One region of the Serratia sp. A07 genome, then DNA from elsewhere that is predicted to be linked to it. Evidence: predicted binding sites of a transcription regulator. Region 1 holds the regulator's gene; each other region holds the start of a gene.

Region 1 (7,410 bases):
CATACAAAATCGGCCGTGAGGGATCCAACCCTAGCTCGGTAACCGGATCTGAAGGGATGACCTTACTTCTTACCAACAATTTAAGTGGTAAATTCAATATTTTATAATAAATTTTACGCCAACCTGACATAAACAACGTGAAGCCTCTTGTTAGCAATGCGCCGCAAGCATACCAGAAACCGGGTAGCAGATCTGTGGTGTTCGAAAACCGAGAGCCGTCAGCGCGGACTGTTCTAGACTCTTGTTATTATGACCGACCTCTGAGAAAGGCACGAAAACATGGCAAACCAAGCAACCGGACTGACCCGCATCATCAAGGCCGCCGGCTATTCCTATAAAGGGCTTTCCGCCGCCTGGCAACACGAGGCGGCGTTCCGACAGGAACTGGTGGTCACCCTCTTGGCTATCATACTGGCAGTCTGGCTGGATGTGGGTGCGATAGCGCGCATTTTATTGATCGGATCGGTAGCGCTGGTGATGATCGTCGAGATCCTGAACAGCGCGATCGAGGCGGTGGTGGATCGCATCGGCAGCGAACACCATGAGCTGTCCGGACGGGCCAAGGACATGGGGTCGGCGGCGGTGTCGCTGGCGATCGTACTGGCGCTGTTCGTTTGGGGCACGGTCTTGTGGCAGCATTTTGGCTGACGAAAGGCGCCTACTGACTGATTTTTATTTATTCTTCGGTTCCCAATCCGCGCTTACCTGTATATACTCACAGCAAGACTGTATAAACAAACAGGGGGCGGAATGAAAGCACTAACTACCAGACAGCAAGAGGTCTACGATCTGATTCGCGATCATATTTCGCAAACGGGCATGCCGCCAACGCGTGCCGAGATCGCGATGCGTCTGGGGTTCCGTTCGCCTAACGCCGCCGAAGAGCACCTGAAGGCGCTGGCACGCAAAGGCGTGATCGAAATCGTCTCCGGTGCGTCGCGCGGTATCCGCCTGCTGATGGAAGAAGAAGAGGGGCTGCCGCTGATCGGCCGCGTCGCCGCCGGCGAGCCGCTGTTGGCGCAGCAGCACATCGAAGGGCACTACCAGGTGGATCCTTCCCTGTTTAAGCCGAGCGCCGATTTCCTGCTGCGGGTGAACGGCATGTCGATGCGCGACATCGGCATTCTGGACGGCGATCTGCTGGCGGTGCACAAAACGCAAGACGTGCGCAACGGCCAGGTCGTGGTGGCGCGCATCGAAGACGAAGTGACGGTCAAACGCCTGAAAAAACATGGCAACGTGGTCGAGTTGCTGCCGGAGAACAACGAATTCCAACCGATCGTGGTCGATCTGCGCCAGCAGAATTTCACTATCGAAGGGCTGGCGGTCGGCGTGATACGCAACGGCGACTGGATCTAATCGCCGCACCCTCAGTGCCACCCCTTGTATCAATCGCCCCTGTTCTGGGGCGTTTTTGTTTCTGACCTTGCCCTTCGCCACTGCTACGGGAACATTTCATCATGCGCTTGATTTCCGCCTTCACCAGCGACACCGATAAAGCCCTGTGGCGCCTGGCTTTGCCGATGATTTTCTCCAATATCACCGTACCGCTGCTCGGGCTGGTGGACACCGCGGTGATCGGCCACCTCGACAGCCCGATCTATCTGGGGGGCGTCGCGATTGGCGCGGTGGCGACCAGCTTCCTGTTCATGCTGCTGTTGTTCCTGCGCATGAGCACCACCGGCCTGGCGGCGCAGGCGCTGGGGGCACAAAACCCGCAGGCGCTGGCGCGCGCCTTTATGCAGCCGTTGCTGCTGGCGCTGCTGGCCGGGGGGGCGATCGTCCTGTTGCGCTATCCACTGATCGAACTGGCGCTGCGGATCGTCGGTGGCAATGGCGAGGTGCTGGAACAGGCGCGGCGTTTTCTTGAGATCCGTTGGCTGAGCGCGCCGGCGGCGCTGGCTAATCTGGTGCTACTGGGCTGGTTGCTCGGCGTGCAGTACGTGCGTGCGCCGGTGATCCTGCTGATCGTCGGCAACCTGCTGAACATCGTGCTGGATATCTGGCTGGTGATGGGCCTGGGCTGGAACGTGCGAGGGGCGGCGGCGGCAACCGCCATCGCCGAATACGCCACGCTGCTGCTCGGCCTGTGGCTGGCGTGGCGGGTGATGCGCCTGCGCGGTATCACCCTGCCGATGCTGCGCCAGGCCTGGCGTGGCGATCTGCGTCGGCTGCTGGCGCTTAACCGCGACATCATGTTGCGTTCATTGCTGCTGCAACTGTGCTTTGCGTCGCTGACCATCTTCGGCGCTCGCCTGGGAAGCGACGTGGTGGCGGTCAACGCGGTATTGATGAATCTGCTGACGTTCACCGCCTATGCGCTCGACGGCTTCGCTTATGCGGTGGAGGCCCATTCGGGCCACGCCTACGGTGCCCGGGACGACAGCCAGCTGCGCAAGGTGTGGCACGCGGCCTGCAGGCAGGCAGGGCTGGTCGCGCTGGCCTTCGCCCTGGCGTATGCCGTTACCGGCCAGCAGATCGTGGCGGCGTTGACCTCCTTGCCGGAGCTGCGTGCGTTGGCCGCCCACTATTTACCGTGGCAGGTCATCCTGCCGCTGGTCGGAGTGTGGTGCTATTTGCTGGACGGCATGTTTATCGGTGCCACGCGCGGTGCCGAGATGCGCAACAGCATGGCGGTGGCTGCGGCGGGATACGGTCTGGCGCTGTTCAGCGTGCCGCTGCTTGGCAACCACGGACTCTGGCTGGCGCTGGCGGTGTTTCTGGCGCTGCGCGGTCTGGCACTGGGCTGGATTTGGCACCGCCATCAGGTGCGCGGCAGCTGGTTTGCCGCACGCTAAACCGTGCGCTTTGTTGGGTTAATTATTAATTTGTCTTATGTTTTTGTTCATGTTTGCTTACATGTTTCCAGCCTGGTTCTGCCCGGCTTAGCTCATTGTTTTTTGGCGTTTTTTATGTTTATTTCATTTCTTAATGGTTTTTTATTCTGTCATATGGCTTTTTTATTTCCATTTTTAACTAGAATGAATCATGTGGCTGGCGAATGAAGGGGAGCGATATTCCTTAAGGTGAAGGGCGTATCGGCCAGAAAAATTTCTGGTTAACCCCGGCCGGCGACAGGGATCACTGATTCACCACAGGTTAACGGAGAGACTATGAATAAAGATCAAGCCGACGGTAACTGGAAGCAGCTTAAAGGCAAAGTGAAGGAAAAATGGGGCAAGCTGACCGATGACGATCTGACGGTCATCGAAGGGAAACGCGAACAGCTGGTCGGCAAAATCCAGGAGCGCTACGGTTACCAGAAAGAGGCGGCCGAGAAAGAGGTGAAAGCCTGGGAAGATCACACCAAACACCGCTGGTAATTTGCAGGGCCGCCATTGAAGGCGGCTTGCCCAGCGCAGGCCGGCGTCGCTCTCATCCTCTGGCGCCCCGGCCGCAGGTACAGGGAGGTACCTGACTTCGTGTTACTTCTTCTTGATGGCGATGCTGTGATCGTGTTCGGCGCAGTCATGCTTGCTGTCGCATGCCTCAACCTCCACGCAGCCGGCGCACAGGCCGTGCGCTTCCACCACGCTGTGACGCAGCGCAAATCCGGCCTCCTGCGCCAGCTTCTGCAGCGTTTCCTCTACGCCTTCGGTAGTGCGTTCGGTCACCTGGCCGCAGCGGTCGCAGATAAACAGTGCGGACGTGTGCATCGGCTGTTCGAAGTGGTGGCACAGCACGTAGCTGTTGGCGGATTCCACTCTATGGATAAACCCTTGCTCCAGCAGAAAATCCAGCGCGCGATAGACCGTCGGCGGCTTGGCCTGCGGTTCGGCGACGCGCAGCAGATCGAGCAGGTCATAAGCGCTGATTGCACCGGGTTGCTGGGTCATCAGACGCAGCACTTCCAGCCGTTGCGGCGTCAATCGCACATTGCGTTGTTGGCAGAGGCGTTCCGCCTGCGCCAGCAGCTTTTCCTGGGTGGTTGAGTTCATCGCAAATATCCCGGTACGTAAAAAAGCCGATTTTACCATGATTACGGCGAATCGCCGAGAGTTGCCCCCTTTTCCCCTGAGGATTGCGCAGGGAAAGGCGCGCTGAGTGCGCTAAAAGAGAGATGCATCACAACTTTTCCCCTCCGCCGGGCGGCAAATCAACGTTGCCGATTTTAGCGCTGGAGAGCCGCTGGCGAGAGCGGTATAACGCGCTTCACCCGCGTGACGAACAGGAGCCTTGTGTGATGACGGAAAGAGAGAAGCTGTTAAGCGGCCTGGAGTACAACAGCCGCGATGAAGAACTGATTGCGATGTACCATCGGGCCAGGGCGTTGACCAAAAGCCTGGGGACGCTGGATTCGCATCAGGCGGACGAGAAAAACCGCCTGCTCGGCGAACTGTTCGGCGCCTGGGGCGAGGCGAGCTGGATCGAAACGCCGTTCTGGTGCGACTACGGGCAACATGTCCGCATCGGTAAAAACTGTTTTATCAACGTCAATGCGGTGTTCCTCGACTGCAATACCATCACCATCGGCGACAACACGCTGATCGGCCCCAACGTGCAAATCTACACGCCGAGCCACCCGCTGAAGGCCGGCGAACGCTTTACCGGCGACCCGACCTTTCCTTTCCGCACCTCGGCGCAGCCGGTGTCCATCGGCAGCAACGTATGGATCGGCGGTAACGTGGTGATCTTGCCGGGAGTGACCATCGGCGACGGCACGACTATCGGCGCGGGCAGCATCGTGACCGGCGACATCCCGGCCAATGTGCTGGCGCTGGGGCAGCCGTGCCGGGTTATCCGCACGTTGGAATAGGGGGGAAACGAAGGCGATTTTCCCAACGGCGCCGATTGTCGTTATAATAGCCGTTTGCGGCCGCGCGCCGTTCGTTAAACCCAGACAGACTCAGGTAGCCAGTAACTCAGCATGACGAAAGACAACCACGCCCCAACCTACGCCGCCAATCGTTTCTCCATCGCGCCGATGCTCGACTGGACCGATCGTCATTGCCGTTACTTCCACCGCCTGCTGACCAAGGAAACGCTGCTGTACACCGAAATGGTGACCACCGGCGCGATCATTTACGGCAAGGGCGACTACCTGGCCTACAGCGAAGAAGAGCATCCGGTGGCGCTGCAGCTGGGCGGCAGCGATCCGGCCGCGTTGGCGCACTGCGCCAAACTGGCGGAGCAGCGCGGTTACGACGAGATTAACCTCAACGTCGGCTGCCCGTCCGATCGCGTGCAAAACGGCATGTTCGGTGCCTGTTTGATGGGGCAGGCGACGCTGGTCGCCGACTGCATCAAGGCGATGCGCGACGTGGTGTCGATCCCGGTGACGGTGAAGACCCGCATCGGCATCGACGATCAGGACAGCTACGCCTTCCTGTGCGACTTTATCCAAACCGTCGCCGGGCGCGGCGAGTGCGACATGTTCACCATCCACGCGCGCAAGGCCTGGCTCTCCGGCCTCAGCCCGAAAGAGAACCGCGAAGTGCCGCCGCTGGACTACCCGCGCGTTTATCAGCTGAAGCGGGATTTCCCGGCGCTGACCATCGCCATCAACGGCGGGGTGAAAACGCTGGAAGAGGCGCAGCAGCATCTGCAGCATCTGGACGGCGTGATGATGGGGCGCGAGGCGTACCAGAATCCGGGCATCCTGGCGCAGGTCGACAGCGAACTGTTCGGCGCGCAGACCGCAGTGCCGGACAGCGTGGCGATCGTCGAAGCACTGTATCCGTACATCGAACGCGAGCTGTCCAGCGGCACCTATCTCGGCCACATCACCCGCCACATCCTCGGTTTGTTCCAGGGCGTGCCGGGCGCGCGCCAGTGGCGTCGCCACCTGAGCGAGAACGCCCACAAGCCGGGCGCCGATGCGCGGGTGGTGGAGCAGGCGCTGGCGCTGGTGCGTCAGCCGCGTGTGGAAATGGCGTAACCCACAAAAATTTTGACTAACAGTTAGTCTTTTTCACCAGGCATTCGGCGCGTTGCCGGATGCCTGCCCCATCTTTTCAATAGGTTAGCCCTTCCGCCATTCTGGCACGCTTCTTGTAATTCCCTCAGCAGATACGTTGTATTGCAAAGGAGCAATCATGTTGGAAATCTTCTTTCTCATTGGCTTTGTGGTGATGCTGATGGTGACCGGCATCTCGCTGCTGGGGATCTTCGCTGCGCTGTTGGTGGCGGCGGCGTTCATGCTGTTGGGCGGGTTGTTCGCGGTGGTCATCAAGCTGCTGCCGTGGCTGATTTTGGCGGTCGTCGGGGTATGGATTTACCGGTCGATGCAGAAACCGCAGGCCAGACGTTACTGATTTTTTGCTGAATAATCAGTCAGTCGCGATGAAACTTGCACAACTTGCCGCCCCGCTAATGCGGCAGCGATCACAGCTTGGCAGTTTTGCCGCGCGATGTGGCACATAAAGCGTGTTTTTTGCCGGACGGGGCTGTTAGGATGTTTGTCGATGCAGTGATGCGACCGATTTCATCACCGTGAGAGACAACCAAAATTCGTGTTGCTGAAGCAACCCCCTGTCTCTGGCGGACTCTGCTCTACCCCTACAAAACGCAGTAACAGAAAGGGCTCCGTAAGGAGCCCTTTTCTTTTGCGGCAATTAGGGGATCAGCAGGCTGGAGCCGCTGGTGCCGCGGCTTTCCAGCACTTGGTGCGCCCGCTGGGCGTCGGCCAGCGCAAATTTCTGCTCGTCTTTCACCTCCACCCGAATGGCGCCGCTGCCGATCAGCGAGAATAGCTCGTTGCTGGCGTACTGCAGCTCGGCGCGGTTGGTGATGTAGCCGTTAAGGGAAGGGCGGGTGACGTACAGTGAGCCCTTCTGATTCAGCAGTGCCAGATCGACGCCGGTCACCGGGCCGGAGGCGTTGCCGAAGCTGACCATCAGGCCGCGCCGTTTCAGGCTGTTGAGCGAGGCCTGCCAGGTGCTTTGCCCCACCGAATCGTACACCACGCCAACCTTCTCGCCGTGAGTCAGCTCGGCCACCCGCTGGGCGATATCCTCTTTGTGGTAGTTGATGGTGGCCCAGGCGCCGGCCTGTTTCGCCAGCGCGGCCTTTTCGTCGGAGCCGACGCTGCCGATCAGGCGCGCGCCCAGCGCTTTGGCCCATTGGCAGGCGATCAGCCCAACCCCGCCGGCGGCGGCATGGAACAGGAACACTTCACCCGGCTGCACGTCGTGGGTTTGGCGCAGCAGGTAGTGCACCGTCAGCCCTTTGAGGAAAGAGGCGGCGCCCTGCTCAAAGCTGAGGTTGTGCGGCAGCAGCGCCACTTTTTCTTCCGGCACGTTGTGGACTTCGCTGTAGGCGCCGAGCGACGACTGCGCATACACCACCCGGTCGCCCGGTTTGATCGTGCTGACCCCAGCGCCAACCTTGACCACCACGCCGGCCGCCTCGGTGCCGAGGCCGCTCGGCAGGCTCGCCGGGGCGTACAGCCCGCTGCGCACATAGGTGTCG
Region 2 (7,410 bases), on a different contig from region 1:
ATGGAAATATGATAGCACCATGTTTTTTAATGAACTAAGCGTAGAGGCTAAATGCTCTAGCCCTTCAGTATTAGCTGATATGATCTCTGCGCGTGAATTACTTTTTGCAGCAAAGAATAACATGTAAACCATGTAAAAAGAGACGAATAAAGCCGTTTTGTTAAGTATTCTTTTTATAATGTCAGTGGCTTTACAGTCATTTTTTACTGCTGCGATCATTACGTCTACAGCAAGTAAACCAATAAATACATTTGCACATGGTTGGTATATGGTTAAAGATAGTACGCCAACGAGCAGTTTTACTAAAGTTTGTCTGGTAGGATTACTGGCTGTATAGGTATAAGCCATAACCGCTAGGAAAAAAGCGATGGACATGCCTAAAGAGTCATATCTGTAAGCGATATTTTGCAGCATGAATGGATTAAAAATTAGAAGAGCCGCAACTAATTTGTGTGAAGGAACTTCTAACCTCGATAAATGATCGCTAAGTAAAAGCGATGCCCCACCGATAAACAAGCAGGAAGCAATCATAGTATAGGGGTATAGATCAAGGTTATAGTGGCCACTGGCGGATAAAACTTTCATGAGAATATCTGCAACAGGCCGACCTAATCCTCTCCATCCATACTGACCAGTTATGGCTCTATCTAGATCATCCCTATAAAAAATACCAGCTTGGATTAATGGATAAATAAAAAGAAGAGCAATCCCTGAGTACAGGAGCAGTGCTTTTTTGTCGATTTTACAAAACATTTTAATTCTCATCTCACTTCTTTATTATATAGCGTGGGCGACGTTTGGTTTCAATGTATATTCTACCAATATATTCCCCAAGCACTCCGATTCCTATAAGCTGTACACCGCCAAGGAAAAGAATGGAAACAATAATTGAAGGGTAGCCAGCTACCGGGTTGCCCCAAATAACCTTATCTATGATCATCCATGCGCCATACATGAAGGAAATTGCAGCAACAAAAAATCCAATGTAAGCCCAAACACGAAGAGGGAAGGTGGAAAAACTTGTAATTCCCTCTATTGCCAAATTCCAAAGCTTCCAGCCATTAAATTTGCTGGTTCCTGCGACTCGCTCGGCTCTAGAGTATTCAACAATTTCAACATTTCCGCCAACCCAGCTAAGGATACCTTTCATAAATAGGTTTCTCTCTGGAAGTAATTTAATGCTTTCTACCACTTCCCTGGTCATCAGCCTAAAATCACCTACATTCTCTTCTATGGCCGGTTTACTTATTTTATTGTGTACTCGATAAAACCATTCTGCTGTTTTTCTCTTCATTCGGCCATCGCATTGCCTATCCATACGTTTAGCCAACACCACGTCTGCACCATCTTGCCACTTATTCAATAATAGTGGGATAACATCAATTGGATCTTGAAGGTCAACGTCAATTGGGATAATAGCATCGCCGGTAGCGGCTTCCAAACCAGCAAATAATGCAGGTTCTTTCCCGAAATTCCTGGAAAAATTTATTGATTTAACATTTTGATCATCATTAGATAAGGAAGACAGTATTTCTTCCGTTCTATCTGAGCTACCATCGTTGACGAAAACGATCTCTACATCTATATGCTGAAAAGGTTTAAACTGACGCACAGATTGGTAGAATAGAGGAATTGCTTCTTCCTCGTTGAATACGGGAACTACAAGTGAAATTTTCATTTATCTTCCCTGAAGACAACTAACTTAGAATAAATGAAGCCACAGATTAGGCTGATCACTGAAAAAGTAACGAGAGTTACAATTGGGTTTGCATGTAGCGTATCTGCTGCCCAACCGACAGAGAATGCCATACCTCCCATAAACAACACATACACCATATAGCGGTAAGTTGTAGCTTGTGCCTTAAACGTCCACTTGGCGTTAGCAAAGAACGAAACGGTTACAGCGATGCCAAAAGCGACAACATTTGAAACTGATTGTGAGAAACCGCTAAAGAGCATGAGCCCAAAAACAGCCCAGTGAGCCAGGGTATTCATTACCCCTACAGATGCATAACGTATAAAAGTATTCAATGCGTAAAATTCTTAAATGTTGGTTTGCCATATTCTGCCATCGCATGATATTGATGGCAAAATTTTCTAGCCCATCAAGATGATAAGTAAGCACAATCACTATCGTTGGGGCATGGTGACGTACTGTAGTAACAACGTATGACTCCCAGCACGCCGTCCGTCAGCGTTGCCTCACGCCACCTGATAGTTGGGTTCTGGCGCTCCTCTCAGACTGATATCTCAAGGGATAATGTCGCGATAAACATCGGCACAGTGTTCTACTTGTGGACGCGAAAACGCGCTGAAGGTCGAACTTCGATCGTGAGTTGTAGCCTGGAGGGAACTCGGCCATTCATCAAAACTATCTTTCTTTACCGATCAATATCCTACCTTTCTAACAAAAATCCGAACTTTCCCCCGTCAAAATCTTGCGCATATACTGTATAAAAATACAGTAACAAGGCAACATTATGACTTTCTTTTATCCAACACCAAACCCAACCAAGCTCAAAATCCCGCTTTTCGCCGACAAGGTGCCGGCGGGGTTTCCCAGTCCTGCAGCAGATTACGTCAGTTCGCGCATCGATCTGAACGAGTACTGCATCAGCCATCCCAATGCGACCTATTTTCTCTATGCGACAGGTGATTCCATGCTTGAGGCCGGGATCACTGAGGGCTCTATGCTTGTTGTTGACCGCAGCATCAGCCCAGCCCATGGAGATATTGTTATTGCCAGCATAGCCGGCGAGTTCACCGTGAAGCGTCTCTGTTTGCATCCTCGCGCGCAATTGGAACCCATGAACCCGAAGTATGAGCCGATCCTGCTTCATGATGGCGGTGACGATCTGGAGGTGATGGGCGTTGTTGTGTCTTCGATAACGAGGCTCAAGTGATGTACGCGCTTGCTGATGTGAACAGCTTCTACGCGAGTTGCGAAACGTTGTGGCGCCCAGATCTGCGAGGGCGTCCTGTCGTCGTTCTGTCGAATAATGACGGATGCGTCGTAGCCAGGAGCAAGGAAGCGAAGGCGTTAGGGTTAAAGATGGGAGAACCCTATTTCAAAATTAAGCGGGAATTTGAGCGCGCAGGGGGCATCGCGTTCAGCAGCAACTATGAGCTATACGCCGACATGTCTCAGCGTGTGATGGCTGTTTTAGAAGAGATGGCGCCACGCCTAGAAGTGTATTCAATTGACGAAAGTTTTCTTGATCTGACTGGAGTTCGTAACTGCATTGATCTGGATACTTTCGGCCGCCAGGTGAGGGCCAAGGTACTGCGCAACACTGGGCTAACTGTAGGCGTTGGCATTGCCCAAACCAAGACGTTAGCCAAGCTGGCAAACTTCGCGGCGAAGAAGTGGGACAAGACTGGCGGAGTAGTGGATTTGTCCAATGAAGGGCGCCAGCGCAAATTGATGGGCCTCGTGCCTGTCGATGAGGTCTGGGGTATCGGACGCCGGATATCGAAAAAGCTCAACATGATGGGTATAGAAACGGCACTCCAACTGGCCGATGCAAGCACTACGATGATCCGCAAGCATTTCAGCGTTGTGATAGAGCGAACCGTCCGCGAGCTACGTGGTCAGCCTTGTCTCGAGCTGGAGGAGTTTGCGCCGACAAAACAACAGATCATCTGCAGCCGCAGCTTCGGAGATCGGATCACCGAGTATGACCAGATGCATCAGGCTATTTGCATGTACGCGACGCGTGCAGCGGAGAAGTTGAGGGAGGAGCATCAGTATTGCCGGCATGTCAGCGCGTGGCTCAAAACCAGCCCATTTGCCATCAATGAGGAATACTATGGCAACACCGCAAGCATAAAACTGAGCACGCCAACGCAGGATACTCGGGACATTATCGCTGCGGCTATGCGTTGCCTGGATGCGGTTTGGCAACCTGGCCATCGATATCAGAAAGGCGGGGTGATGCTGCAGGATTTTTACAGTCAAGGTGTGGCTCAGTTGGGGTTGTTCGATGAGTACAAGCCACGGCATAACAGCGAGCAACTGATGGGGGTGCTTGATCGGATCAATAACTCGGGGAGGGCAAAACTGTGGTTTGCAGGACAAGGGGCGCATCAGGTGTGGTCAATGAAGCGTGAGCTACTGTCGCCGGCATACACGACACGGCTGAGTGATCTGCCACGTGCGCGAGTATATTAGCGTTTGTGATTGAGAGTTTTAGTACCTAAATTATTCCGAATTGCTCCGAGGGTTCTGGTAACTATCTGAAATTAAAAGCATGGAATGCAAGGTAAAGCAAGGGATTGCAAAGGCTGAAATGTTGATAAGGTATTGTTAAAAAAGGATATTTTCATTCTTTTTCGTATAAAGGAATCGTATTCGGTCTTTTTTTGTGTGATTGATTTATAAGTAAACTCCTCTTAATCCGCCAGCAACAATCCCCGCTCCTCTTTCGAATCACAGCCACCAACCCGATCTCCATCCTTATTCCCCACCCGCACATATCGCTAATTTCGCCGCACCAAAAGTTATTACGTCATTTATGGCGCTGATAAGCTCCGATCATTGCTCCCATCACCGTTAAATGAGAGTGGCATTATGGGGAATATCAAGGTATTAGGCGTTGTAAAAGGAAACCAGCGTTGAACGATCGGTTGAGCCAGTTGAAGATGGCGTTGCCCGGCTATCTCGAGGCGTGGCGTGAGGGGGCTTTACCCTCTGACTGGGGGAAGATGGCCAACCCCGAAGTGGTTGCCGCCCTGTTGGCGGAGTGGGAGGCGCTAAGCGAATTGGCGTCTCGGTTCGAAACAACCACTGAAACTCCCTCCGATCTCGCCGCGTTTTGGCAGGCGCGTGCTGAGCTGATGGCGCAGCGCAATCTCGAACTCAGTGTCCAACTGGCGACGCCAGTCCGTCTGCCTGGCACGCGGGTAGCCTTTTTTGGCTATGTGAAAACGGCGGTGATGGATGCCAGGCAGGTGAAGGCGGCGATTCGTGATGCCGGTTTTCTCATTGATGGCGATGATAAAAACGACAGCGTACCGTCATGACTGCTGTCCTGTAACGCGTGAGTTTGGAGAATAAACGCGAACGAATAATGTCGCTCCTGTGATACGGAGCAAGGTTCAATTCATCCAGTCAATTTGTTAGGATCGCCTGACCTACATGACTATTGGTGCAGTACATTGAAAATTAAAGCGTTGTTATTTGTTGCGTTGGCCGCGCTGGCCGGCTGCAGCCAGGAGGGAACCTCGATGAATCAGCCCGCGAACGAGAAAGGCGGCCAAACGGAGGTGTTGCTGGTGAACAGCGCGCTGGTGGACTGCGTGGGCGTCGGCCCGATGAAGTGCATGCAGGTGCGCCGTTCCGCGCAGCAGCCGTGGGAGTTGTTCTATACCGGTATCGAGGGTTTCACCTTCGAACCGGGCTATCAGTATCGGCTGAAAGTGCTTGTTACTCCGGTGGAGAACGTGCCGGCCGATGCTTCATCGCTGCGCTATACGCTGATTGAGCAGATGGAAAAGAACAAGGCGTAATGGATCTACCTTGTCACCACCAAATGGCGTTTCATTTGGTGGTGACGTCTTCAGGAAAGTTTGTCTTTTTTCTTTCTTCTGGAGGATTCGAAAGTGGCGAAGGCATGTGCAAGAGCAAACCCCAACGCACAGTAGCGTAGAGGCCAATTTTCTTTGGCCCATGTTTCAGAGTCAGCAATAAACATCGCGTTGCCGTTGGCAAAAAGGGTAAATTGCCAGCAAAGGATTAAAAAGCATATCGTAACCAGAACGACATAACCCTTGGAACCCAGAGGCGGTCTGAAGCCGTATTTCACGGCCAGACAGGCCGCGGCAGCGAGAGTTGAAAGAATATAATATAAAGTCGGTTCCATTACTGTTCCTGGTGATTTTATCTTCCCTGATATTCGACCGAAAAACAGCCACACCATAACGCAACGCCAGAAGCATGATCAACTTTTGCTGATTTGAAGAGGGAAGGCTTGAACGCGCTGAGGGTGCGACGCGTGGCGCGTGGAGGCAGCACGATGCGGAGTTGGGCAACCCTGATCCCTCGACTAAACTGGTCTGTTCACTGCGCTTGTTTTCGCACTTTCTTAAGTATATCGAGAAAATCAGGTATATTGTCCTTCGGTTTTTAGCTACCAAGAAAAAATTACTATGATTATCAAACCTAAAATTCGTGGTTTTATCTGCACCACCGCTCACCCGGCAGGCTGTGAAGCCAACGTCCGTGAGCAAATCGCCTACGTTAAGTCGCGCGGCGAACTGAAAAACGGGCCTAAAAAGGTGCTGGTCATTGGTGCATCCACCGGTTACGGTCTGGCCTCGCGCATCAATGCCGCTTTCGGCAGCGGTGCGGCCACCATCGGCGTATTTTTCGAGAAGCCTGGCAGCGAAGGCAAAACCGGTTCCGCCGGTTGGTACAACTCCGCCGGTTTCGACAAGGCAGCTAAAGAAGAAGGCCTGTACGCGAAAAGCATCAACGGCGATGCATTCTCCAACGAGTGCCGTCAGACCGTGATCGATCTGATTAAAAAAGACCTGGGTCAGGTTGACCTGGTGGTTTACTCGCTGGCTTCGCCGGTGCGTAAGATGCCGGAAACCGGCGAAGTGGTGCGTTCCGCACTGAAGCCGATCGGCGAGCCGTACAAATCCGTCGCGCTGGACACCAACAAAGACGTGCTGGTTGAAGCCGTGGTCGAGCCGGCCAACGAGCAAGAAATCGCCGACACCGTGAAGGTGATGGGCGGCCAGGACTGGCAGCTGTGGATGGACGCGCTGGACGAAGCGGGCGTGCTGGCGGATAACGCGCAGTCTGTCGCTTACTCCTACATCGGTACCGATCTGACCTGGCCAATCTACTGGCACGGTACGCTGGGCAAGGCGAAAGAAGATCTGGATCGTGCGGCGCACGCCATCAACCAGAAGCTGCAGGCCAAAGGCGGCGCGGCTTACGTTGCGGTGCTCAAGTCGGTGGTGACTCAGGCTTCCTCCGCCATTCCGGTAATGCCGCTGTATATCTCCATCGTGTTCAAGATCATGAAGGAGCAGGGCATTCACGAAGGCTGCATCGAGCAGATCCAGCGTCTGTTCGCCACCAAGCTGTACAGCGGTGCGGCGCCGGACACCGACGAGAAACACCGTCTGCGTCTGGATGACTGGGAGCTGCGCGACGCCGTGCAGGAAACCTGCCGTGAAATCTGGCAGCAGCTGAACGACAACAACATCAACGAACTGACCGATTACCAGGGCTACAAGGCGGAATTCCTGCGCCTGTTCGGCTTTGGTCTGCAGGGCGTTGACTACGACGCCGATCTGAGCGGCGAAGCCAACTTCGATGTGATCGAGCTGGTCTAAGCGCGTCGAGCGGTCAAACAAGGTCGGGTTAGCCCGGCCTTTTTTATTGCACGCGAATTATCG
Region 3 (7,410 bases), on a different contig from region 1:
TGCCGGGCTGCGCGAACAGGGCATTAAAATCGGCTCCTGCTCCGGTTATCCGCGTGCGGTGATGGAGGTGCTGGTGCCTGCCGCCGCGCAGCGCGGCTACGCGCCAGATTACTGGGTCGCCACTGACGATCTCGCCGCCGGTGGCCGGCCGGGGCCGTGGATGGCGTTGCAGAACGCGATCGCGCTGGGCATCGATGCGGTGGCGCACTGCGTGAAGGTGGACGACGCGGTGCCGGGCATTGCTGAAGGGTTGAACGCCGGGATGTGGAGCGTCGGATTGGCGCTGTCCGGCAATGAGTTTGGCGCGACCTGGCAGGAGTACCGCCAAATGGCGGAAGGTGAGATAGAGCTACGCCGTACGGCGGCTGCCGATAAGCTGTACGCGGCGGGCGCGCACTATGTGATAGACACGCTGGCGCACTTGCCGGGGGTGATCGCCGACATCAACCGGCGGCTGGCGAACGGCGAGCGGCCGTAACGACCGAGCGCGGGGCATAAAAAAACCGGGGATAATCCCCGGTTTTTTCGTTTTGAGACGGCGTTAACGGTGAGCCAATTCGACTTCGTCTTCGCTGTCCATCACGGCTTTGTCGGTTTGCTTCATCAGCTGGCTGGTGATGGTGCCTGCCGCCATGGAGCCGTTGACGTTCAGCGCGGTACGGCCCATGTCGATCAGCGGTTCGACCGAGATCAGCAGCGCGACCAGCGTCACCGGCAGGCCCATCGCCGGCAGCACGATCAGCGCGGCGAAGGTAGCACCGCCGCCCACGCCCGCTACGCCGGCGGAGCTGATGGTGACGATGCCGACCAGGGTGGCGATCCACACCGGATCCAGCGGGTTGATGCCGACGGTCGGCGCAACCATTACCGCCAGCATTGCCGGGTAGAGGCCCGCACAGCCGTTCTGGCCGATGGTGGCACCGAAAGACGCTGAGAAGCTGGCGATGGATTCCGGCACGCCCAGGCGGCGGGTCTGCGCTTCCACGTTCAATGGAATGCTGGCGGCGCTCGAGCGGCTGGTGAAGGCGAAAGTGATCACCGGCCACACCTTGCGGAAGAACTTCATCGGGTTAACGCCGGTGAAGGCCAGCAGCACAGCGTGCACCACGAACATGATGGCCAGGCCGATATACGAGGCCACCACAAAGCTGCCGAGCTTGACGATGTCGTGAATGTTGGAACCGGCGACCACTTTGGTCATCAGCGCCAGCACGCCGTACGGCGTCAGCTTCATGACCAGACGCACCAGCTTCATCACCCAGGCCTGCAGGGTGTCGATAGCCACCAGTACGCGCTCGCCTTTCGGCTTGTCGTCTTTCAGCAGCTGCAGCGATGCCACGCCGAGGAAGGTGGCGAAAATCACCACGCTAATGATCGACGTCGGGCTGGCCCCGGTCAGATCGGCGAACGGGTTTTTCGGGATGAACGACAGCACCATCTGCGGCACGGTCAGGTCGGCCAGTTTACCCACGTAGTTGGTCTGGATCGCCGTCAGGCGCGCGCTTTCCTGCGCGCCCTGCACCAGGCCTTCGGCGGTCAGGCCGAACAGGTTGGTGACCAGCACGCCCACCAGCGCCGAGATCAGCGTGGTGAACAGCAGCGTGCCGATAGTCAGGACGCTGATTTTGCCCAGAGAAGAGGCGTTGTGCAGCTTGGCCACCGCGCTCAGGATCGAGGCGAACACCAGCGGCATGACGAACATTTGCAGCAGCTGCACATAGCCGTTGCCGACGATGTTGAACCAGCTGATGGATTCTTTCAGCACCGGGTTGTCGGAGCCGTACACCAGCTGCAGGCCCAGGCCGAACACCACGCCGACCACCAGGCCGACCAGCACTTTTTTCGCCAGGCTCCATTGCTTGTGGCGGGTTTGCGCCAACAGCAACAGGAGCGCGACAAACACCAGCACGTTAATCACGAGCGGAAGATTCATCCCCAATGTCTCCAATAATCTTTCTTATAAAAACGACTACGCATCACGTATGTCGCGATGTAAATATCGTAACAGTTTGCCGAGTGGCCTACTTATATCCAAATGGAATTTGATATAGCTTTTTGTGTGTTTTTGTTCGTTTTATATACATGAAGGTGATGGGTTGAGCGGATTTTTGTGATCAGAGTCTGATATTTCTGATTTGCTCGACATAGGATTGCACCGGCAGGGTGAAATCACCTTGCCAACAGATGGCAAACGCCACCAGGCACAGACACAGCACGCGCTCGAGCTGATTGCCTTTTTGCGAGTTGAGCAGCGGCAGGCGAAAACGCCAGCGGCATGGCCACAGCAGCGGAACGCCGGCGGGAGTGAGCATATCGGCCAGCAGATGACTGAAGTAACCGATGATCATGGCGTGCAGCGCGTCGGCCGGGATCGGCCAGCTGCGCGGCACGTCCAGCTGGAACAGCGCCATGCCGCCGGCGATCGCCAGCAGGCTGTGGGTGAAGCCGCGGTGGCCGAAGGCGCGGGCGATGGGCAGGGCAATCCAGCGCAGACGCTGGCCCAGTACCGACTTGGGGTGATCGATGTCCGGCAGCAGCGAGGTCAGCAGCGCGGCGGGTATGATGTGCCACCAGTCGCCGGTAGCCAGCTCTGGCGTCACTTCCGCCTTCTTGGCGAAGATCGCGCAAGCGACAGAGAATATAAGGTGTCCTTCCGCGGTCATGCTGTTGCGATTCCGGCTGGTAAACTGTTAATTTATCCAGTATATGGGAAAATTCCCAGTAGTGGAAGCAGTTACCCTGTAACCAATTGTGTATTTTTCCCGGTTTTACAACGGCTTGTTACGGCAATGCGTAACAAATCATCGCTTTTGACGGACGTGAACAAAAAGCGGGCAATGGGCGGTGCGGAACGGAGAGAAACAAGGGCGGTTTTCAGTACGCAGCGGCGGGAGGAAGCGGCGGCCGCGAAGAGCGCTGCGTGGCAGTGACAACGTTTCGCGGACCGTCGCTTTCCCTGCCGCCCAGCATAATAACAACAGCATGCCGATTCAATAATAATGAAACGCTGTTTCGTTTGTTTTGCGGCACGGATCCCTTTTATGGCGCTGAGCGGAAAGCCAGGGCGCCGGTGGCCGGCGCCGCAGGTCAGGCAAAGTGGGCGGGGGTGAGCTGTTCCAGGGTCTCCAGCTGGTGGTCTGCCAGCGCCCAGCGCGGATCGTGGCGGTATTCGGCGGCCGGGATCACGATGGAGCGCATGCGCGCGGCCTTGGTGGCGATCATGCCGTTAAAGGAGTCTTCCAGCGTGATGCAGCGCAGCGGATCGCTGCCCAGCCGTTCGGCGGCGATCAGGTAGACCTCCGGGTGCGGTTTGCTGTACGGCAAGTATTCGGCGGAAACCAGCTGATCGAAGTAGCCCTCAAGATCGAACATCTTCAGCACCTGCTGTTGCATGTGCAGCGGCGAGGCGGAGGCGAGACCGATGTTCAGCCCCTGCTCGCGGCACAGTTCCAGCGCCTGCCGGACGCCCGGCAGCAGCGGGCGCGTCTCGTGCACCAGCTCGATGGCGCGTTCGATAATCCTTGCCGACACCTCATCGAGCGAAACCCCTTGCCACGGCATCGCCTGGTACCACATTTTCACCACCAGATCGATGCGCAGCCCCAGGGTGTCCGGCAGTTTGTGGCGATCGGACAGATCCAGACCCAGCGCGCCGAAGATATCCAGCTCGGCCTGCAGCCACAGCGGTTCCGAATCGATCAACAAGCCGTCCATATCAAAAATTGCGGTTTCAATGCGTTGCGAATAAGCCATTAACGGTTAACTCCTGCCGGCGCGGGTGAATGTGCCCGACACTCTATCATCGCCGACGGCGAGACTAAAATCTTTGCCTGCGCGTTTGGCTTTTGCCAAAGCGAAGGATATTCCACATCTCGCGCAACTTTAGCCACCAGCGTTGGTGTTGGCGCTCGGTAACCTGTTGCAACATGCGCGCATAGTCCAGCACCAACCCCGGCGTCCAGGTCATGCTTTCGCCACGGCTGCGCAGTACCGCCAGCATCCACAGATTGGGATCCAGCACCAATAACAGAAAACGGCGCCACAGATGTTTATCGCCCAGCACGCCCTCCAGCGCACTGTCGAGCGCGCCGATGACCGTGGTGGAGCAGTTACGCCGGGTCAGGTTGTAAGTCGCATCCTGTCGGTAGCGTAACCAGAATGCGCGCAGCGCCGCCGGGTTATAGCGATAGAACTGAATTTTCTTGTCCGGGGGGCACCAGGCGGCGATCTCGCCCGACAGGTCGGGCAGGAAACGTCCGTCGACGTTGTTCTGTTCGCCGGCATGCAACAACTGGCGGAAATCCTGAACGGAATGGCTGATGTCGTTGAGCGGGTAGTGACTGATATACACATCCGGCGCGAGCGCCAGGGCGGCATGACCGGTGGAGATATTGCCGCCGTTGTCGACCGCCGCGATGTATCGGTCGACGATGTAACGTCGGCGCGGATCTTTAGCCGCACCAATCGGTGTCCAGACATACACCGTGAGCGGCGCAGTCTCATCCGCCGGGGGCGGTGGCTGCCGGGTTGGGTGCTGATTCAGAGAAAAGCTTGTCAGTCTCCGGGCGATGCGCAATAAAGCCCAGCCGGAAAGCACCATCATCACGCCGAGGCAAAAGGGCACCGTCATCCGATGCGGCGCCGGCCAGCCGACAAAAATCATCAACGAAAGCAGGATTTCGCCGCCGCCCGCCAGCGCCACGGCTTTCCATCGGCTGTGTTGAATCACCGTGGAGGAGGCGATGCGCACAGCGCCGTCAAGCAGCAGCGCGCTGCCAAACACCACGGTGGCGACGATGGTATCGTCTGCGGGCACGTCCAACATTAAAAAGGCCATAAACACGAAGCCCAGCCCCTTAAGCAGCACCGGCCGGCTGGCCGAAGAGCCGATCACCAGCGCGGCGGATATCGCCACCAGCCCCTCCAGCGCCAGGATGACCGCCAGCGCATCCAGCGCCAGCACGGACCGGCCATCCTGCAGGATGTCGAACAGCATCAGCGCCCCTGCGGCTACCCACAGCCAACCGAACAGCACCAGCAGGCGGCGCTGGCCGTGCAGCGCCTGCGCGCCCAGCAATAAGATAATCAGTCGAATCATGACGGCCTCTGGTTAAACGGGTAACGTTATCTCTTCAATGATAGTGCGCGAACGTCGTTAAGCAGTTGATTTCGGCGAATTCGGCTAAGCTTGTAGCACAGCGGGAATGAAGAAAACGGTGGGCGAGTTTCGCCAACTGCAGGTAGACTTAGCCGATTCGGTTACGTCGCTAACAAGGGGAACACATGACGTATCAACAGGCCGGGCGTATCGCCATTTTGAAACGCATTCTCGGATGGGTGGTTTTTATCCCGGCGTTGCTGTCGACGCTGATTTCCGTGCTGGGCTTCATCTATCAGCACAGTGAAAAAACCAAGGGCATCAACGCGGTGATGCTGGATTTTGTTCACGTGATGGTGGACATGGTGCGTTTCAATACACCGTTCCTGAACCTTTTCTGGTACAACTCGCCGGTGCCTGACGTGGATAAAAGCCTGTTCAGCGGCGCCAATCTGATGTTCATCATCATCTATATCCTGATCTTCGTCGGGCTGGCGCTGCAGGCTTCCGGCGCACGCATGTCGCGCCAGGTCAAGTTCATCCGCGAAGGGTTGGAAGACCAGATGATCCTGGAGCAGGCCAAGGGCAGCGAAGGGCACACGCGCCAGCAGCTGGAGGCGCGCATCACGCTGCCGCACCACACCATCTTCCTGCAGTACTTCCCGCTATATATCCTGCCGATCGTGATTGCGGTGATCGCCTGGTTCGTGATCCGCCTGTTGGGGCAGTTGGCCGGCGCGGCCTGAACCATGAACGGGGCGCCGAGCGGCGCCCCGGAACGTTATGACGCCTCGGGCTGCAGCAGCGCCTCCACCGCGCGTTGCGCAGCCACCAGATGCTGGCCGCCGAACAGGTTGCTGCGGTTGAGCAGGTAGTACAGCTGATACAGCGGCTGACGCTCGATAAATCCGGCCCCCAGCGGCCATACGCTCTGATAGCCGTCGTAGATCTGCGGCGGCAGCTCGGGGTACAGCGGCAGCATCGCCAAATCGCACTCCCGGTCGCCCCAGTAGCTGGCCGGATCGAACAGAATCGGCCCGTGGGCGGTCATCGCGCAGTTGCCTGGCCACAGGTTGCCGTGCAGCAGCGAAGGCTGCGGCTGGTGGTGCTGCAAGCGCAGATACACCCGATCGACGATGTCGTCGATGTCACCGAAGGTCATGCCTTTCTCGGCCGCCAGCTGCAGCTGCCAGCCGATGCGCTGTTCGGCGAAGAATTCCGACCAGCGGCGCTGCCAGGCGTTGGGTTGCGGGGTGGTGGTCAGATCGCTGTCGAAGTCGAGGCCGAACTGCGGTTGCTCGCTCCACTGGTGCAGGTGCGCCAGCTGCTGGCCCAGGCAGTAGGCGCCGTGGGCGTCGAGGGGTTTCAGCTGCTGATACTCCAGCAGCAGGAAGCTGTAGTCGCGATCGCTGCCGACGCCGTACACTTCCGGCACCCGCACGCTTTTGCTGCGCGCCAGCAACGCCAGCTGATCGGCCTCGGCGGTGAATATCGGCAGTTGTTCACGGGCGTCGCATTTCACGAACACCTCGTTGTCACCGTAACTCACGCGCCACGCCGGGTGAATGTCGCCCCCGGGCAGTTCAATCCTTTCGCGTATCTCTGCGCTGCCAAGATGTTCACTTAACAGACGGCTAACGGCTTGCCACATGGTATTTCCCCCTCTGTGCTGCCTGATAATTCATTAGGTTAGCGTCTTTCCCGTGGTGAAAACACGACGCGGCGCACAGCCGGCGTCAAAGGCGGCGATTTTTTCAGCGCCTCGCCAGCTCAAAGTATATACCCTATTGATTAATTTAAGCGCAATACCGGTTGCAACTTGATGACAACGACGCGATGAGTGGGGGAAGGTGATGCGGCGAGCAGAGGGCATCGCCGCATCGGTAAGTTAACCGCCGGTGAGGGCGCTTTGGTTACGCTGTAACGGACGCAGCTTGCTGTACAACAAGGCGATAACGAACAGCACGGCCTGCACGATGACGATGCAGGGCCCGGTGGCGCCGTCGATGTGGAAGCTGATCAGGGTGCCGAGCACGCAGGAGAACACCGATACTATCGTCGCCACCATCAGCATGCGGTCGAAGCGGCGGCACAGCATAAAGGCGATGATGCCAGGGGCGATCAGCATGGCGATCACCAGGATCACCCCCACGGCCTGCAGCGAGGCGACGATGGTCATCGCCAGCAGGCACAGCAGCCCGTAGTGCAGCAGCTTGACCGGCAGGCCAATCACCCGCGCATGATGAGGATCGAAGCAGTACAGCATGAAGTCTTTACGCTTGAGCAGCACCACCGCCAGGGTGATGCCGGCG

Evidence for each region. The regulator LexA, encoded in region 1, represses DNA repair genes until DNA is damaged. The targets are predictions, from matches to a motif close to TNCTGTATGTACATACAGNA.
Region 2: a site for LexA is predicted at 2,448-2,467, ahead of umuD (translesion error-prone DNA polymerase V autoproteolytic subunit). Genes of this name have one in related genera too.
Region 3: a site for LexA is predicted at 2,686-2,705, ahead of AC4PR2_RS09430 (metal-dependent hydrolase). Genes of this name have one in related genera too.

Annotation. Positions count from the first base shown of each region.
Region 1 is NZ_JBZXDO010000022.1:55,662-63,071, forward strand. It holds gene plsB (glycerol-3-phosphate 1-O-acyltransferase PlsB) at 1-130, opposite strand, end outside; gene AC4PR2_RS19365 (diacylglycerol kinase) at 280-648, shown strand; gene lexA (transcriptional repressor LexA) at 751-1,359, shown strand; gene dinF (MATE family efflux transporter DinF) at 1,461-2,798, shown strand; gene AC4PR2_RS19380 (CsbD family protein) at 3,114-3,323, shown strand; gene zur (zinc uptake transcriptional repressor Zur) at 3,426-3,938, opposite strand; gene AC4PR2_RS19390 (sugar O-acetyltransferase) at 4,184-4,756, shown strand; gene dusA (tRNA dihydrouridine(20/20a) synthase DusA) at 4,868-5,878, shown strand; gene pspG (envelope stress response protein PspG) at 6,036-6,254, shown strand; gene AC4PR2_RS19405 (quinone oxidoreductase) at 6,555-7,410, opposite strand, start outside.
Region 2 is NZ_JBZXDO010000020.1:3,350-10,759, forward strand. It holds gene AC4PR2_RS18245 (glucosyltransferase domain-containing protein) at 1-765, opposite strand, end outside; gene AC4PR2_RS18250 (glycosyltransferase family 2 protein) at 767-1,678, opposite strand; gene AC4PR2_RS18255 (GtrA family protein) at 1,675-2,031, opposite strand; gene umuD (translesion error-prone DNA polymerase V autoproteolytic subunit) at 2,481-2,903, shown strand; gene umuC (translesion error-prone DNA polymerase V subunit UmuC) at 2,903-4,171, shown strand; gene AC4PR2_RS18270 (hypothetical protein) at 4,615-5,022, shown strand; gene AC4PR2_RS18275 (DUF4377 domain-containing protein) at 5,158-5,508, shown strand; gene AC4PR2_RS18280 (hypothetical protein) at 5,559-5,861, opposite strand; gene fabV (enoyl-ACP reductase FabV) at 6,148-7,347, shown strand.
Region 3 is NZ_JBZXDO010000006.1:218,633-226,042, reverse strand. It holds gene phnX (phosphonoacetaldehyde hydrolase) at 1-478, shown strand, start outside; gene AC4PR2_RS09435 (L-cystine transporter) at 542-1,933, opposite strand; gene AC4PR2_RS09430 (metal-dependent hydrolase) at 2,115-2,663, opposite strand; gene hxpB (hexitol phosphatase HxpB) at 3,088-3,753, opposite strand; gene AC4PR2_RS09420 (HdeD family acid-resistance protein) at 3,818-5,098, opposite strand; gene AC4PR2_RS09415 (YniB family protein) at 5,284-5,844, shown strand; gene AC4PR2_RS09410 (fructosamine kinase family protein) at 5,880-6,749, opposite strand; gene AC4PR2_RS09405 (metal ABC transporter permease) at 6,987-7,410, opposite strand, start outside.